Regions from separate parts of the Spirillospora sp. NPDC047418 genome, predicted to be linked through region 1. Evidence: riboswitches for the same ligand, from Rfam matches in the RefSeq annotation. Region 1 holds a riboswitch; the other holds the start of a gene.

Evidence for each region. A riboswitch is a leader RNA that binds a small molecule or an ion and turns the genes downstream of it on or off. The one in region 1 is predicted to bind thiamine pyrophosphate.
Region 2: another riboswitch for thiamine pyrophosphate. It lies ahead of thiC (phosphomethylpyrimidine synthase ThiC); the one in region 1 lies ahead of thiO (glycine oxidase ThiO).

What each region holds. Positions count from the first base shown of each region.
Region 1 is NZ_JBEYTW010000013.1:40,222-47,610, forward strand. It holds gene ABZ806_RS10835 (beta-glucosidase family protein) at 1-1,044, shown strand, start outside; gene ABZ806_RS10840 (serine/threonine-protein kinase) at 1,137-2,216, shown strand; gene ABZ806_RS10845 (hypothetical protein) at 2,232-2,396, opposite strand; gene thiE (thiamine phosphate synthase) at 2,460-3,128, opposite strand; gene ABZ806_RS10855 (Rv2175c family DNA-binding protein) at 3,255-3,629, opposite strand; gene ABZ806_RS10860 (NAD(P)/FAD-dependent oxidoreductase) at 3,711-4,925, opposite strand; TPP riboswitch at 5,021-5,133, shown strand; gene thiO (glycine oxidase ThiO) at 5,123-6,247, shown strand; gene thiS (sulfur carrier protein ThiS) at 6,244-6,444, shown strand; gene ABZ806_RS10875 (thiazole synthase) at 6,446-7,216, shown strand; gene ABZ806_RS10880 (DMT family transporter) at 7,361-7,389, shown strand, end outside.
Region 2 is NZ_JBEYTW010000028.1:26,480-33,868, forward strand. It holds gene ABZ806_RS19330 (anthrone oxygenase family protein) at 1-351, shown strand, start outside; gene ABZ806_RS19335 (metallophosphoesterase family protein) at 431-1,267, shown strand; gene ABZ806_RS19340 (TetR/AcrR family transcriptional regulator) at 1,269-1,853, opposite strand; gene thiC (phosphomethylpyrimidine synthase ThiC) at 2,048-3,769, opposite strand; TPP riboswitch at 3,765-3,878, opposite strand; gene ABZ806_RS19350 (sensor histidine kinase) at 4,190-5,350, shown strand; gene clsA (cardiolipin synthase ClsA) at 5,471-6,178, shown strand; gene ABZ806_RS19360 (sugar phosphate nucleotidyltransferase) at 6,175-7,389, shown strand, end outside.

The DNA.
Region 1 (7,389 bases):
GAGGAGGCGGGGATCACGCTGCTGAAGAACGACGGCGCCCTTCCGCTGGCGGCGCCGAAGTCGATCGCGCTGATCGGGCGGGCCGCACAGGACGCGCCGAGCGGGTTCGGCTCGGCGAAGGTCGTGCCGTTCACGACGGTCAGCGCGCGGGACGGCATCGCGCGCCGCGCCGGATCCGGCACCGCGATCACCTACACCAACGGCGACGACCGCGGCGACGCCGCGAACGCGGCGCGCAACGCCGACGTCGCCATCGTGTTCGCCACCGACAGCCAGGGCGAGTTCTTCGACAAGTCGTGCCTGACGCTCCAGTGCGGCGAACCGCTCCGGGGCGACCAGGACGGGCTGATCTCCGAGGTCGCCAAGGCCAACCCCAACACGATCGTCGTGCTGAACACGGGCGGGCCCGTGCTGACGCCCTGGGCCGGCCAGGTGAAGGGCATCGTCGAGGCCTGGTATCCGGGCCAGGAGGCGGGGAACGCCCTCGCGCGCGTCCTGTACGGGGACGTCGACCCGGGTGGGCGGCTGCCGGTGACCTTCCCCGTGAACGAGAACGACGCCCCGGCGTCCGGGAACCCCGCCCAATACCCCGGTGTCGACAAGACCGTCACGTTCTCCGAGGGCGTCATGGTCGGCTACCGGCACTACGACGCGAAGGGCATCGCGCCGCGGTTCCCGTTCGGGCACGGCCTGTCCTACACGACGTTCTCCTACAGCGGGCTCAAGGCGAGCACCAAGGCGGTCCAGGTGACCGTCACCAACACGGGCGGCCGTACGGGGGTCGCCGTCCCGCAGCTCTACATCGGCATGCCCTCGCCGGGCGTGGACGTGCGGCAGCCCCCCAAGCAGCTCAAGGGCTACAGCAAGGTCACCCTCGCGCCTGGCGCGAGCACCACGGTGACGTTCCCGCTGTCCGCGCGGTCGTTCGCCTACTGGAACGAGGAGGCGAAGGCGTGGAAGGTCGCGGACGGCTGCTACACGGTCATGGTCGGCGCCTCGTCCCGAAAGATCACCCAGAAGGGGACACTGGGGACATGCCAGTAAAAACAAAGATCTCGGTTCCCCTGCCGTGCCCAGCCGTCACACGGTACAAATAAGGAAATCTTCGTCCGCCCCCGCCGAGTCGGAGTCATCCAGTGCCGCACGACACCTCCCGCGGGAGGACGAATCCGCATTCCCCGCGTCCCGCCGGCGCCCGTACCGGGCGCCCGGCGCATCCGGGGCACGGCGGCCGCGCCGGCAAGCCCCGGGCCGGGCAGGGACGCCCGGGCGGCGGGCCCCGCCCCGGGCACGGCCGCGACCGGCGGCGCGGCGCGCCGCTCGGCCCCGACGACCCGCGCGGCCTCGGCGGCTACACGCTGCTCGGCCGGCTCGGCGAGGGCGGCCAGGGCATCGTGTACCTCGGCCGGGACGGCGACGGCGATCTGGTCACGGTGAAGCTGCTGCGCGGCGGCGCGACGGCCGGGCACCGGGCGCGCAGCCGCTTCGTCAAGGAGGCGGACGCCGCCCTGCGGGTGTCGGGGCGGCACACCGCGCGGGTGCTGGACGCCGACATGACCGGCGACCGCCCCTACATCGTCAGCGAGTTCGTCGAGGGCCCGTCGCTGCAGGACGTCGTCGCCGACCGCGGGCCGCTGCCCGCCCCGCAACTGCGCAAGGTCGCGCTGCGGACCGCGGCGGCGCTCGCCGCGATCCACCGCGCCGGGATCGTGCACCGCGACTTCAAGCCCGGCAACGTGCTGCTCGGCCCGGACGGCGCCAAGGTCATCGACTTCGGCATCGCCCGCACCGCCGACGCGGCCCCGCTGACCACCGGCCCCGTCGGCACGCCCGCCTACATGGCGCCCGAGCAGATCGAGGACGAGCCGGTCGGGCCGCCCGCCGACGTCTTCGCCTGGGGCGCCGCGATCGTGTTCGCCGCGACCGGGCGCCCGCCGTTCGGCACCGGGCCGAGCGCGGCGGTGATGCGCCGCGTCACCTCCCGGCGGCCCGAACTCGGCGACCTGCAGGGCCCGCTGCGCGACCTCGCGGCCCGCTGCCTGGACAAGAACCCGGCCGCGCGGCCGACCGCGCCGCAGCTCGTCCGGGCGCTGCGAGGGGGCCAGGGCCCGGCGCCGCGGCCGCGCCCGACCCGGATACCGCGCTACCGCTGGCGGATGATGGTCGCGCTCGGCGCGGTCGTCGTCGCCGGGTTCGCGCTCGGCATGATGTTCTGACGGGCCGGTCCGGTCCTACCAGTGCGGCGGGCGGTCCTCCAGAAGGCGCGCGTCGTTGTCGTCGGTCGCGCGCCAGTCGCCCCAGCCCGTGTCGGTGTCGTCGGACGTCTGGTCGGGCAGGATCTCCAGGTCGTCGTCCAGGTCGACGGTGCGGTCGTCGTCGTCAGGTCCCACGCTCATGATCCCCATTGTCGGTGATCGCCCGAGCGGCCCGCGCCGCGGCCCCCCGCCGGGCCGGGCGGGTCAGCCCGCCAGCCGGCGCGCGAACTCGGCCGCCGCGGCGCCGGGATCGTCCGCCTCGGTGATGGCCCGCACCACCACGACCCGCGTCGCGCCCGCCGCGAGCACCTCGCCGAGGTTCCCGAGGTCGATGCCGCCGATCGCGAACCACGGCCGCGGGACCCGCTGCGCCGCCGTGTACTCCAGCAGCTTCGGGCCGGGCGCGGGCCGGCCCGGCTTGGTCGGCGTGGGCCAGACCGGACCCGCGCAGAAGTAGTCGACGCCGGGCTCGGCGGCCGCCGCCGACGCCTGCTCGTCGGAGTGCGTGGACCGGCCGACCAGCATGTCGCCGCCGACGATCTCGCGGGCGGCGGGCACCGGCAGGTCGTCCTGGCCGAGGTGCAGCACGTCCGCGCGGACGGCCTGCGCCACGTCGGCCCGGTCGTTGACCGCGAGCAGCGCCCCGTGCCGCTCGCAGGCCGCCCGGAAGATCTCCAGGTAGGTCATCTCGTCGCGGGCCTCCAGGCCCTTCTGCCGGAGCTGGACGATGTCGACGCCGTTCGCGAGGACGGCGTCCAGGAAGTCCGGCAGGTCCCGCCGCCGCTCCCGCGCGTCGGTGCAGAGGTAGAGGCGGGCCCGGCTGAGGCGGGCGCGCAGCGCGACGGCGCGTTCGGAGGGGAGATGCCTGGACACGGCGGAGGAACGTCCTTTCAGCGGCGGTCGGTCGTACGGGATCGCGGGGCCGCGCGGCGGGGGCGTCCCGCCGCACGGCCCCGCGATCGTGTCACGTGCGTTGTCTTCCGTTGATACCGGTCGGTTCTAGAAGGCGAGGGCCTGGGCTCGGCGGCGGACCTCGGTCCCCCGGTTCTCGGTGAGCGCGTCCACCGGCGTCCCCGGCAGGGTGTCGTCGGCGGTGAACAGCCAGCGGATGGTCTCCACGTCGTCGAACCCCGCGTCCGACAGGAGGGTCAGTGTGCCGGGCAGCCCCTTGATGACCTGGCCGTCCTTGATGAAGGCCGCGGGCACCATCGGCTCACCGCCCCGGCGCACCGCGAGGATGCGGTGCTCGTGGATGAACTGCTTGATCCGGTTGGACTTGATCCCGAGTCGGTCGGCGGTCTCGCGGAGGGTGAGCCACTCGCCGGCGAGGGCGTCGGTCCGGGGGTCGAGTGCGCTGTCAACGGTTGCGTGCATCTGCGTCACGCCCCCTTGCTACCACGCCTCCGGAACGCTCAAACCCCCTGGACAGCCGATCCGCCGCCGCGGCGATCGCCATCAGCGAACGGCCTGCCGGACGGGGACGTCCGGGTCGGCGATCGCCACGGGGTCCACCGGCGTCCCGGCGGCGATCACCCGCCTCGCCTGCACCAGGTCGCGGGGCCGGTCGACGGCGAGGATCGCGTCGAGCCGGTCGCCGGTGAGCCACACCACCGACCACTTGCGGCCGGACGGGTCGCCGCGGTGGACGAGCCGCTCGGCGGCGGCGTGGCTGCCCGCGTACTGGACCATGCGCCCGAACTGCTCGGACCAGAAGTACGGGGCGGCGTCGTAGGCGGCGTCCTGCCCGAGGAGCGCCGCGGCGGCGGTCTCGGGCGCGTTGAGGGCGGTGTCCCAGTGCTCGACGAGGAGCCGCCGCCCGTAGCGCGCCGACCACCAGGCGGCGCAGTCGCCGACCGCAACGATGTCCGGGCGGAGGGCGCCGGGCTCCTCCTCGCCCTGGTAGGCGCGGAACGAGCCGTCGGTGACCACGCCGCGCTGCACCAGCAGGCCGGAGCCGTCCAGCCAGGACACCTCCGGGCGGACGCCGATGCCGACCACGACCTCGTCGGCCTCGATCCGGCCGCCGCCGGCGAGGGCCAGGCCGCCCTCCTCGACCGCCGCGACCTTCACGCCGGTGCGCAGCTCGACGCCCGCCTCGGCGTACCAGGGGGCGGTCAGCGCGCCCACCTCCGGCCCGATCGCGTGGGCGATCGGGGTGTCGGCCGCCTCCACGACGGTGACCCGGCAGCCCTTCTTCGCGGCGGTGGTCGCGACCTCCGCGCCGATCCAGCCGGCCCCGACGATCACGATCCGGGCGCCCTCGGTGAGCCGGGACCGCAGGTCGCGGGAGTCGTCGACGGTCCGCAGGACGTGCTGGCGGCCGTCCCCCGGCAGCGTGACCGGGGCCGCGCCGGTCGCGATGACCAGCCCGTCGAACGGCAGGCCGCCCGCCGTGGACGCGAGCACGCCGCCGCGTCCCGGCGCGTGCAGGTCCAGGCCGGTGGCGCGCTCGCCGAGCAGCAGGTCGCAGCGCAGCGCGTCCCAGTCCGCGTCGACGGTCGTGTCGTCGGACTCGCCCGCGAGGACGGCCTTCGACAGCGGCGGCCGGTCGTAGGGCCGGTGCCGCTCCGCCGACACGAGCGTCAGCGCGCCCCCGTACCCCTTGCCCCGCAGGGCCTCCACGGCGCGCACGCCGGCCAGCCCGCCACCCACGACGATCACGCTCTCCATGAAGGCCAGCCTAATGCGCCGCGATTTTCGGGTGGACACCTGTCCAGATGATGGACGGCTCCGCCGAGGTCGTAGGGTGGGAACCGGGTAAAAACGTTACAGAGCGCGGGAGTCCGGTGCGACCGGGCTGAGAGGGCGGCTGACCGGGCCGCCGACCGCCGGACCTGATCCGGATCATGCCGGCGAAGGGAGCGCGCATGCAGATCGCGATCGTGGGAGCGGGCGTCATCGGCCTCGCGACCGCCTGGCGCACCGCGGCGGGGGGCGCCGCGGTCACGGTGATCGACCCGTCCCCCGCGAGCGGCGCCTCGTCGGTGGCGGCGGGCATGCTCACCCCGGTCAGCGAGCTGACCTACGGCGAGGAGCCGCTGCTGCGGCTCGGCCTCGCCTCCCGCGACCGGTACGGCGCGTTCGTCGCCGAACTGGAGGAGCTGACCGGCCTCGGGACCGGGTACCGCACCGACGGGCTGCTCCAGGTCGCGTTCGACTCCGACGACCTGACCTACCTCGACGACCTGCGCCGCTTCCAGGAGAGCCTCGGCATCCCCGTCCAGGCGCTGACCGGCCGGGAGAGCCGCCGGGCGGAGCCGATGCTCGCGCCGGGCGTGCGCGGCGGGCTGCTCGCCCCGCGCGACGGCTCGATCGACCCGCGCCGGCTCACCGCGGCACTGCTCGCGGCGGCCGAGCGGCTCGGCGTGCGGCTGGTCCGGCGGCGGGCCGTGCGTCTGCTGACCGAGGGCGGCGCGGCGGCCGGAGTCGCCCTGGACGACGGGACGGAGATCCGCGCCGACCGGGTGCTCATCGCCGCCGGGCCCTGGTCGGGCGATCTGGAGGGGCTGCCGCCGGGAGCCGTCCCGCCCGTCCGCCCGGTGAAGGGCCAGGTGATGCGGCTCCGCACCCGGACGCCCTTCCTCACCCGGACCACGCGCGGCCTGGTCCGCGGCTCGTCGGTCTACCTGGTGCCGCGCGCGGACGGCGAGATCGTCCTCGGCGCCACCCAGGAGGAGCTGGGCTTCGACCGGCGGGTCACCGCCGGCGGGCTGTGGGAGCTGCTGCGGGACGCCCGCGAGCTGCTGCCCGGCATCACCGAGCTGGAGTTCGCCGAGGTCGCCGCCGGGCTGCGGCCCGGCTCCCCGGACAACGCGCCGGTCATGGGCCCGGCCGGGCCGCCCGGCCTGTTCGTCGGCACCGGGCACTTCCGCAACGGCGTCCTGCTGACCCCGGTGAGCGCCGACATCCTGTCCGCGATGCTGCTGGACGCCCCCGTCCCCGAGGTCGCCGGGCCGTTCTCCCCGGCCCGTTTCTCCGAGGTGCGAGCATGAAGGTGATCGTCAACGGCGAGCCGCGCGAGCTGCCGGAGGGCACGAGCGTCGCCGCGGTCGTCGCGTCGGTGAGCGCCGCCGGGACCGGCGTGGCGGCCGCGCTGAACGACGAGGTCGTCCGCCGTTCCGCGTGGGAGACGACGGTGCTGCGCGAGGACGACCGCATCGAAGTGCTCACCGCCGTGCAAGGAGGCTGACATGTCGGATCCGCTGGTCATCGCCGGGGAGGAGCTGGGCTCCCGGCTGATCATGGGGACGGGCGGCGCGCCCAGCATGCACGTGCTGCGGGAGGCGCTGACGGCGTCCGGGACGGCGCTGACCACGGTCGCGATGCGGCGGGTGGACCCGTCCGCGCGCGGCTCGGTGCTGGACGTGCTGAAGGAGTGCGGCATCCGGGTGCTGCCGAACACGGCGGGCTGCTTCACCGCCGGGGAGGCCGTCCTCACCGCCAAGCTGGCCCGCGAGGCGCTCGGCGTGAACTGGGTCAAGCTGGAGGTGATCGCGGACGAGCACACGCTGCTGCCCGACCCGATCGAGCTGGTCGAGGCCGCCGAGCAGCTCGTCGACGACGGCTTCGTCGTGCTGCCGTACACCAATGACGACCCGGTGCTGGCGCACCGCCTGGAGCAGATCGGGTGCGCCGCGGTGATGCCGCTCGGCTCCCCGATCGGGTCGGGTCTCGGCATCCGCAACCCGCACAACATCGAGCTGATCGTGGAGCGGGCGGGCGTGCCGGTGATCCTGGACGCCGGGCTCGGCACCGCGTCCGACGCGGCGCTCGCCATGGAGCTCGGCTGCGACGCCGTGCTGCTGGCGACCGCCGTCACCCGCGCGCGGCACCCGGAGCGGATGGCGGCGGCGATGCGGCACGCGGTCGAGGCCGGGCGCCTCGCCAGGCTGGCCGGACGCATTCCGAAGCGCCGCTACGCGCAGGCGTCGTCGCCGTTCGAGGGCCTCGCCACCTCGTAGAAGAGCTAAAGAATCGCCTGTAGGAATATTCGCTAGACCTGAAACCAGCACGTCAGCAGACTGGGGCCGGTCCATTTGGGCATGCCGCGACCCGGCATGTTCCTTCGGTGTTCGTGGAAATGTCCCATACCTAAGGTGCATGACATGCAGCAGGAGAGCACAGGTCGCATCGA
Region 2 (7,389 bases), on a different contig from region 1:
CAGAAGATCCAGAACCCGGTGTTCGTGGGGATGTTCATGCTGGTCCCGGTGCTGGCGGCCGCGGCGGGCGTGCTGCTGCTGACTCTGGACCAGAAGTCCGCGGCGCTCCTGTTCTTCGCCGCCGCGGGCGTGTACCTCGTCGGCGCGCTCGTCCCGAGCTTCGCGGTGAACATCCCCATGAACAACGACCTGGACGGCGTGACGATCCCGAAGGACCTGGCCGACGCCGCGAGGATCTGGTCGGACTACTCCGGCCGCTGGACCGCCTGGAACACCGTCCGGGCCGTGTTCAGCTGGGCGAGCGTCCTCGCGATGAGCCTGGGCGTCTACTTCTGGGGCAGGAGCAGCTGACGACGGGAATCCCCGCGAAGCGGCCCGCGCCCCCTCCGGAGCGCGGGCCGCTCGCGCGCGCCGGGCTTACGATCACTGGATGGGCGGTGTCTATGCGATCAGCGATCTGCACGTGGGGTTCCCGGAGAACCGCGCGTTCGTCGAGGGGCTGCGGCCCGCGTCCGGGGACGACTGGCTGATCGTCGCCGGGGACGTCGCCGAGCGGTTCGCCGACGTCGAGTGGACCCTCCGCCTGCTGCGCGACCGCTTCGCCACCGTGCTCTGGGTCCCCGGCAACCACGAGCTGTGGACCATCAAGGACGACCCCGTGCAGCTGCGCGGGGAGGCCCGCTACCGGCGGCTCGTGGACATGTGCCGGGGCCTCGGCGTGCTGACCCCCGAGGACCCGTATCCCGTCTGGGACGGCGAGGGCGGCCCCGTGACGGTCGCGCCGCTGTTCATCCTGTACGACTACACGTTCCGCCCGGACGGGACGTCCACCAAGGAAGAGGCCCTCGAGGTCGCGCACGAGGCGGGCGTCGTGTGCACCGACGAGGTCTACCTGCATCCCGACCCGCACCCGACGCGCGACGCCTGGTGCGACGCCCGCGTCGCCTACACCGAGAAGCGCCTCGCGGCTCTGGAGCCGGGCACGCGGACCGTGCTCGTCAACCACTGGCCGCTCGTCCGCGAACCCACCCGCGTCCTGTGGTACCCGGAGTTCGCGCAGTGGTGCGGCACTGAGCGCACCGCCGGCTGGCACGACCGGTACCGCGCGGTATCGGTCGTGTACGGGCACCTGCACATCCCCCGGACGATCTGGACCGGGGACGTCCCGCACATCGAGGTGTCGGTCGGCTATCCGCGCGAATGGCGCCGGAAGGGCGATGCGCCGCGCGGCCCGCGCCGCGTCCTGCCCGTCCCGGAGACGGACTGACCTACCGGGCGCCGGGCGCCATCCCGGCGGCGGCGAGCGACAGCAGCCGCTCGGCGGCCGCCGGCTCCCGCTCGGTGCCCGCCGCGATCGCGCCGGCGAGCCACAGGACGTCGGCGAACGCCGTGCCCGCGGGTGCGTCCCCGGCCTGCTGCGCGCGGGCGAACAGCGCCTCGCCGGCCTCGCACATCGCCCGGCGGGGGCAGCCGGGCTCGGCCCGCTCCTCCCGCAGCGACACCACCGCCGAGGCCGCCAGCCCGCGGAACACCGTCACCCGCGACACGAACGCCCGCAGCCACGTCATCAGGGCCTCGCCGGGCGCCGGCGAGGCCTGCAGTTCGCGGGCGGCGGCGGCCAGGTCCGCGTACACGTCGGCGAGCAGGGCCTCCAGGAGGTGCTGGCGGGTCGGGAAGTGGCGGTAGAGCGTGCCGATGCCGACGCCGGCGGTGCGGGCGACGCCCTCCAGGGACGCGTCGGCCCCGTCGCGCTGGAACGTCTCGCGGGCCGCGGCGAGCAGCCGCGCCCGGTTGCGGCGCACGTCGGCCCGCACCGCACGGGCGGGGGCCTGCGGCGTGTCGTCGCTGGTCACGTGAGTCGTCGGTCCTTTCCCGGCGGGTACGGGCCTGCGGCGATTCGGGGGGGTCCGCGGCTTTGGAACGGTCCCTCGATACTAGCCGCGCCGCCGCGCCCGGCCCGCGCCGGGATGGCCGGGCCCGCCGCGTCCGGTGCCGCGTCCGGTGCCGCGTCCGGTGTGCGGCGGGCCCGCGCCGACCTGCGCCTACGTCAGGAATCCCCGGGGGAGAGCGGGAGATGGAGCCGCCCGCCGGCGGCGGTGAACTCCGCGGCCTTCTCCCGCATCCCGGCGGCGAGGGCGGCCTCGCCGTCCAGGCCGCGCTCGGCCGCGTACCGCCGGACGTCCCGGGTGATCTTCATGGAGCAGAAGTGCGGGCCGCACATCGAGCAGAAGTGCGCGGTCTTCGCCGGCGCCGCCGGCAGCGTCGCGTCGTGGAACGCGCGGGCGGTGTCCGGGTCGAGGGACAGGTTGAACTGGTCCTCCCACCGGAAGTCGAACCGGGCGTCCGACAGCGCGTCGTCCCACGCCTGCGCCCCCGGGTGGCCCTTGGCGAGGTCGGCGGCGTGCGCGGCGATCTTGTAGGCGATGACGCCGGCCTTGACGTCCTCGCGGTCCGGCAGCCCGAGGTGCTCCTTCGGCGTCACGTAGCAGAGCATCGCCGTGCCGTGCCAGCCGATCATCGCGGCGCCGATCGCCGAGGTGATGTGGTCGTAGCCGGGCGCGATGTCGGTGGTCAGCGGGCCGAGCGTGTAGAACGGCGCCCCGCCGCACCACTCCTGCTGCCGGTCGACGTTCTCCTTGATCTTGTGCATCGGGACGTGGCCGGGCCCCTCGTTCATCACCTGGTTGCCGTACCCGGCGGCGATCGCCGTCAGCTCGCCCTGCGTGCGCAACTCGGCGAACTGCGCCTCGTCGTTGGCGTCCGCGATGGAGCCGGGGCGCAGGCCGTCCCCGAGCGACCAGGTGACGTCGTAGGCGGCGAAGATCTCGCACAGCTCCCGGAAGCGGGTGTACAGGAAGTTCTCCTCGTGGTGCGCCAGGCACCACGCCGCCATGATCGAACCGCCCCGCGACACGATCCCGGTCCTGCGGCGTGCCGTCAGCGGCACGTACCGCAGCAGCACCCCCGCGTGGACGGTCATGTAGTCGACGCCCTGCTCGGCCTGCTCGACCACCGTGTCCCGGAAGACCTCCCAGGTCAGCTCCGCCGGGTCGCCGCCCACCCTCTCCACCGCCTGGTACAGCGGGACGGTCCCGACCGGCACCGGCGAGTTCCGCAGGATCCACTCCCGCGTCGTGTGGATGTCCTTCCCGGTCGACAGGTCCATGACGGTGTCGGCGCCCCAGCGGGTCGCCCACGTCATCTTCTCGACCTCGTCCTCGATCGAGGACGCCACCGCCGAGTTCCCGATGTTGGCGTTCACCTTCACCAGGAAGTTGCGGCCGATGACCATCGGCTCGATCTCGGGATGGTTGACGTTCGCGGGCAGCACCGCGCGCCCGGCCGCCAGCTCGTCCCGGACGAACTCCGGTGCCACCCCCTCCCGCAGCGCGGCGAACTCCATCTCCGGTGTGATCTCGCCCCGCCGCGCGTACGCGCGCTGCGTCACCGCGCCGCCGGTCGCGCGGCGCGGCCGCCGCGGCAGCAGGTCCTCCGGAACGGGCGTGCGCCGCCCGTCGTCCGCGGGGCGCACGGGCCGCCCGGCGTACGGGGCGGTGTCGCCGCGCTCGGCGATCCACGCCTCCCGCAGCGCGGGCAGTCCCCGGCGGACGTCGGTCTCCACGGCCGGATCGGTGCACGGCCCCGACGTGTCGTACAGCACGACGGCGTCGCCGCTGGTCAGCGGCACCTCCCGCATGGGGACCCGGATGTCGGGGCGCGAACCCCGCAGGTAGGTCTTGCGGGCGGCTGGAACCACGTGTTGTGTCATGACGACTCGATCTCTCCCTACGCCGGCATTACCCGGTCAGGTTCATGCGGTCAGCGGCCGTCCCAGCCGCTATCTCAGCCCGGTTCGCCGGGCCCCCGCGATCTGTCGTGCCCGACGCTAACCCGCCGCACCCCCGTTGCCGCAACCGCCGCCCCTGGGGTAGGACGCGCCCGCGCGCCGCCCTCCGCGCCCGGCCGCCCCGCCGCCCTCCGCGCCCGGCCGCCCCGCCGCCCGGCCGTCCGGCCGCCCGGCCGTCCGGCTGTCCGGCTGTCCGGCTGTCCGCCCGGGATCGCCGGGCGGGACCGCCGCGCGGGATCGCCGGGCGGGACCGCCGCGCGGGATCGCCGGGCGGGGGCGGTGTCCGAGAGCGGTGTGCGGGGGCGGTGTGCGGTGGTCGCGGGGATCCGGGAGGATGGGCGGGTGGTGACGCTGCCTCGGATCGGTGCGACGGCAAGGGACGCCCTGCCCGCGATGGCGCTGGCGGGCATCGCGGCGGCCGCGGCGGTGGCGTGGCCCGGAGTCCGGGAACTGGACGCGGCCGGGGCGCTGCTGCTGGCCGCGGCGCACGTGCCGCTCGCGGTGATCCGGCGGTGGCCGGCGCCGGCGCTGGTGGCGCTGGTGGTCCTGGTGCTCCCGTACCACCTCGCGCAGTACCAGCACCACGCGCTCGTGCCCGCCGAGGTGATCGCGCTGTTCGCCTACGCCGTCCTCGGGCGGCGGGTGCGGATCGTCCTCGGCGTCGCCGCGTTCCTGCTGGCCGTGTGCGTGCTCGGGATGGCGATGCGGGCGGGCGGCAGCTCCGTCCGGGAGCAGGTCGCGGTCATCGAGGCCGTGGTGTCGGTCGTGATCGCCGTCCAGGTGTGGCGGGTGCACCGCGCGCGCCTCGCGACGATCACCGAGCGGGCCGAGCGGGCCGAGCGCACGCGGGAGGAGGAGGCGCGGCGGCGGGTCGCCGAGGAGCGGCTGCGGATCGCCCGCGACCTGCACGACCTCCTCGCGCACAGCATCACGCTGATCGGCGTGCAGGCCGGCGCGGCGGCCCACCTGGTGCGCGGGGACCGGCCGCTCGACCGGGCGGAGCTGGCCGAGGCGCTCGCGTCGATCGCGGGCACCTGCCGGGACGCCCGGACCGAGCTGCGCGGCACGCTGCAGGTCCTGCGCGGCACCGACGTGGCGGCGTCCGGGACGCTGCCCGGCCCGGACGGCATCGGCGACCTCGTGCGGGCGGCGCGCGGCGGCGGGCTCGACGTGCGGCTGGCGGACGGCGGCCTCGGGACGCTGCCGCCGGAGATCGGCGTCGCCGCGTACCGGATCGTCCAGGAGGCCTTGACCAACGTTGTCAAGCATTCCGCGGCGAGGCGCGCCACGGTGCGCCTCACGCGCGACGGCGGCGGGCTCGTCGTGCGCGTCGCCGACGACGGGAACGGGCCGTCCGGCGGCACTCCCGAGGGGTTCGGGATCCTCGGGATGATCGAGCGGGCGCGCAGCGTCGGGGGGACCCTCGACGCCGGTCCGGGGGAGGGCGGCGGATTCGTGGTGACGGCCGTCCTGCCGCTCGCGGACGCCGTCAGCCCGCGATGACCGGGACCGCCCCCGGACGGGCCCCGCCGCGCCCGACTCACCGGTCCGACGCCGTCGAGGGCTTTCCAACCCTTACCGGTAGGGTCAGGATCAAGGGGACCAGGGGAGGCGAACGCGTCGGTGACCACTCTGCAGCAGGCCCCGCAGGACCGGATCTTCACGGTGCCCAACATGCTGAGCATGGCCCGGCTCGTGGGCGTCCCGCTGTTCCTGTGGCTCATTCTCGCCGAGGCCGACTGGTGGGCGCTCGGCGTGCTGGTGTTCGCCGGCCTGTCGGACTGGCTGGACGGCAAGCTGGCGCGCGCGCTGAACCAGACCAGCAGGCTCGGGACGGTGCTCGACCCGGCCGCCGACCGCCTCTACATCCTCGCCACGCTGATCGGGCTCACGATCCGCGACATCATCCCGCTGTGGCTGGTGGTGCTGCTGGTCGCCCGGGAGTTCGCGATCCTGCCGATCGCGCCGATCGTGCGGCGGCTCGGGTACGGCGGCACGCTTCCCGTCCACTTCATCGGGAAGGCGGGCACCATGTGCCTGCTGTACGCGTTCCCGCTGCTGCTGCTGGGCGACCACGGCGGCGGCGCGGCGACCGCGGCGAAGGTCATCGGATGGTCCTTCGCCATCTGGGGGACGGGCCTGTACTGGTGGTCGGCCGTCCTCTACTGGACGCAGACGCGGCAACTGGTGTCGGCCGGCCGCGGCTCGCCCCCGGCCCCCGGGCCGGACACCCCGCCCGAACCGGATGACCGGGGCGAACCGGGCGACCGGGGCGGACCGGGCGCGGAACCGCCGGCCGGCGACCAGAAGGGAGCTGAGACCCCCCGATGAAGGCCGTCGTGATGGCGGGAGGCGAGGGGACGCGGCTGCGTCCGATGACCGCCAACCAGCCCAAGCCGCTGCTGCCGCTCGTCAACCGGCCGATCATGGAGCACGTGCTCCGGCTGCTGAAGCGGCACGGGTTCACCGAGACCGTCGTCACCGTCCAGTTCCTCGCGGCGCTGATCCGCAACTACTTCGGCGACGGCGAGGAGCTCGGCATGTCGCTGAGCTACGCGACGGAGGAGATCCCGCTCGGCACCGCCGGCAGCGTCAAGAACGCCGAGGAGGCGCTGCGCGACGACCGGTTCCTCGTGATCTCCGGGGACGCGCTCACCGACATCGACCTCACCGACATGGTGCGGTTCCACGAGGAGAACGACGCGCTCGTCACCATCGGGCTGAAGCGCGTCCCGAACCCGCTCGAGTTCGGCATCATCATCGTGGACGACGAGGGCCGCGTGCAGCGGTTCCTGGAGAAGCCGACCTGGGGCCAGGTGTTCTCCGACACCGTCAACACCGGCATCTACGTGATGGAACCGGAGGTCCTCGACCACGTCGCGGAGGGGGAGTCCGTCGACTGGTCCGGGGACGTCTTCCCCAAGCTGCTCGGCGAGGGCGCCCGCCTGTTCGGATACGTGGCCGACTGCTACTGGGAGGACGTCGGCACCCACGAGAGCTACCTCAAGGCCCAGGCCGACATGCTCTCCCGCCAGGTCGGCATCGAACTGGACGGCTTCGAGATGTCGCCCGGCGTGTGGGTCGCCGAAGGCGCCGAGGTGGACGCCGAGGCCGTCCTCAAGGGCCCCCTCTACATCGGCGACTACGCCAAGGTCGAGGCGGGCGTCGAACTGCGCGAGTACACCGTCCTCGGCAGCAACGTCGTCGTGAAGGAGGGCGCGTTCCTGCACCGGGCCGTCGTCCACGACAACGTGTTCGTCGCGCCGTCCACGAACCTGCGCGGCTGCGTCGTGGGCAAGAACACCGACATCATGGCCGGCGCCCGCGTCGAGGAGGGCGCGGTCATCGGCGATGAATGCGTCATCGAGGCCGAGGCGTACGTCTCCAGCGGCGTGAAGGTCTACCCGTTCAAGACCATCGAGGCCGGCGCGGTCGTCAACACCAGCGTGATCTGGGAGTCGCGCGGGCAGCGCAACCTGTTCGGGCCGCGCGGCGTGTCCGGGCTCGTCAACGTGGAGATCACCCCCGAGCTGGCGGTACGG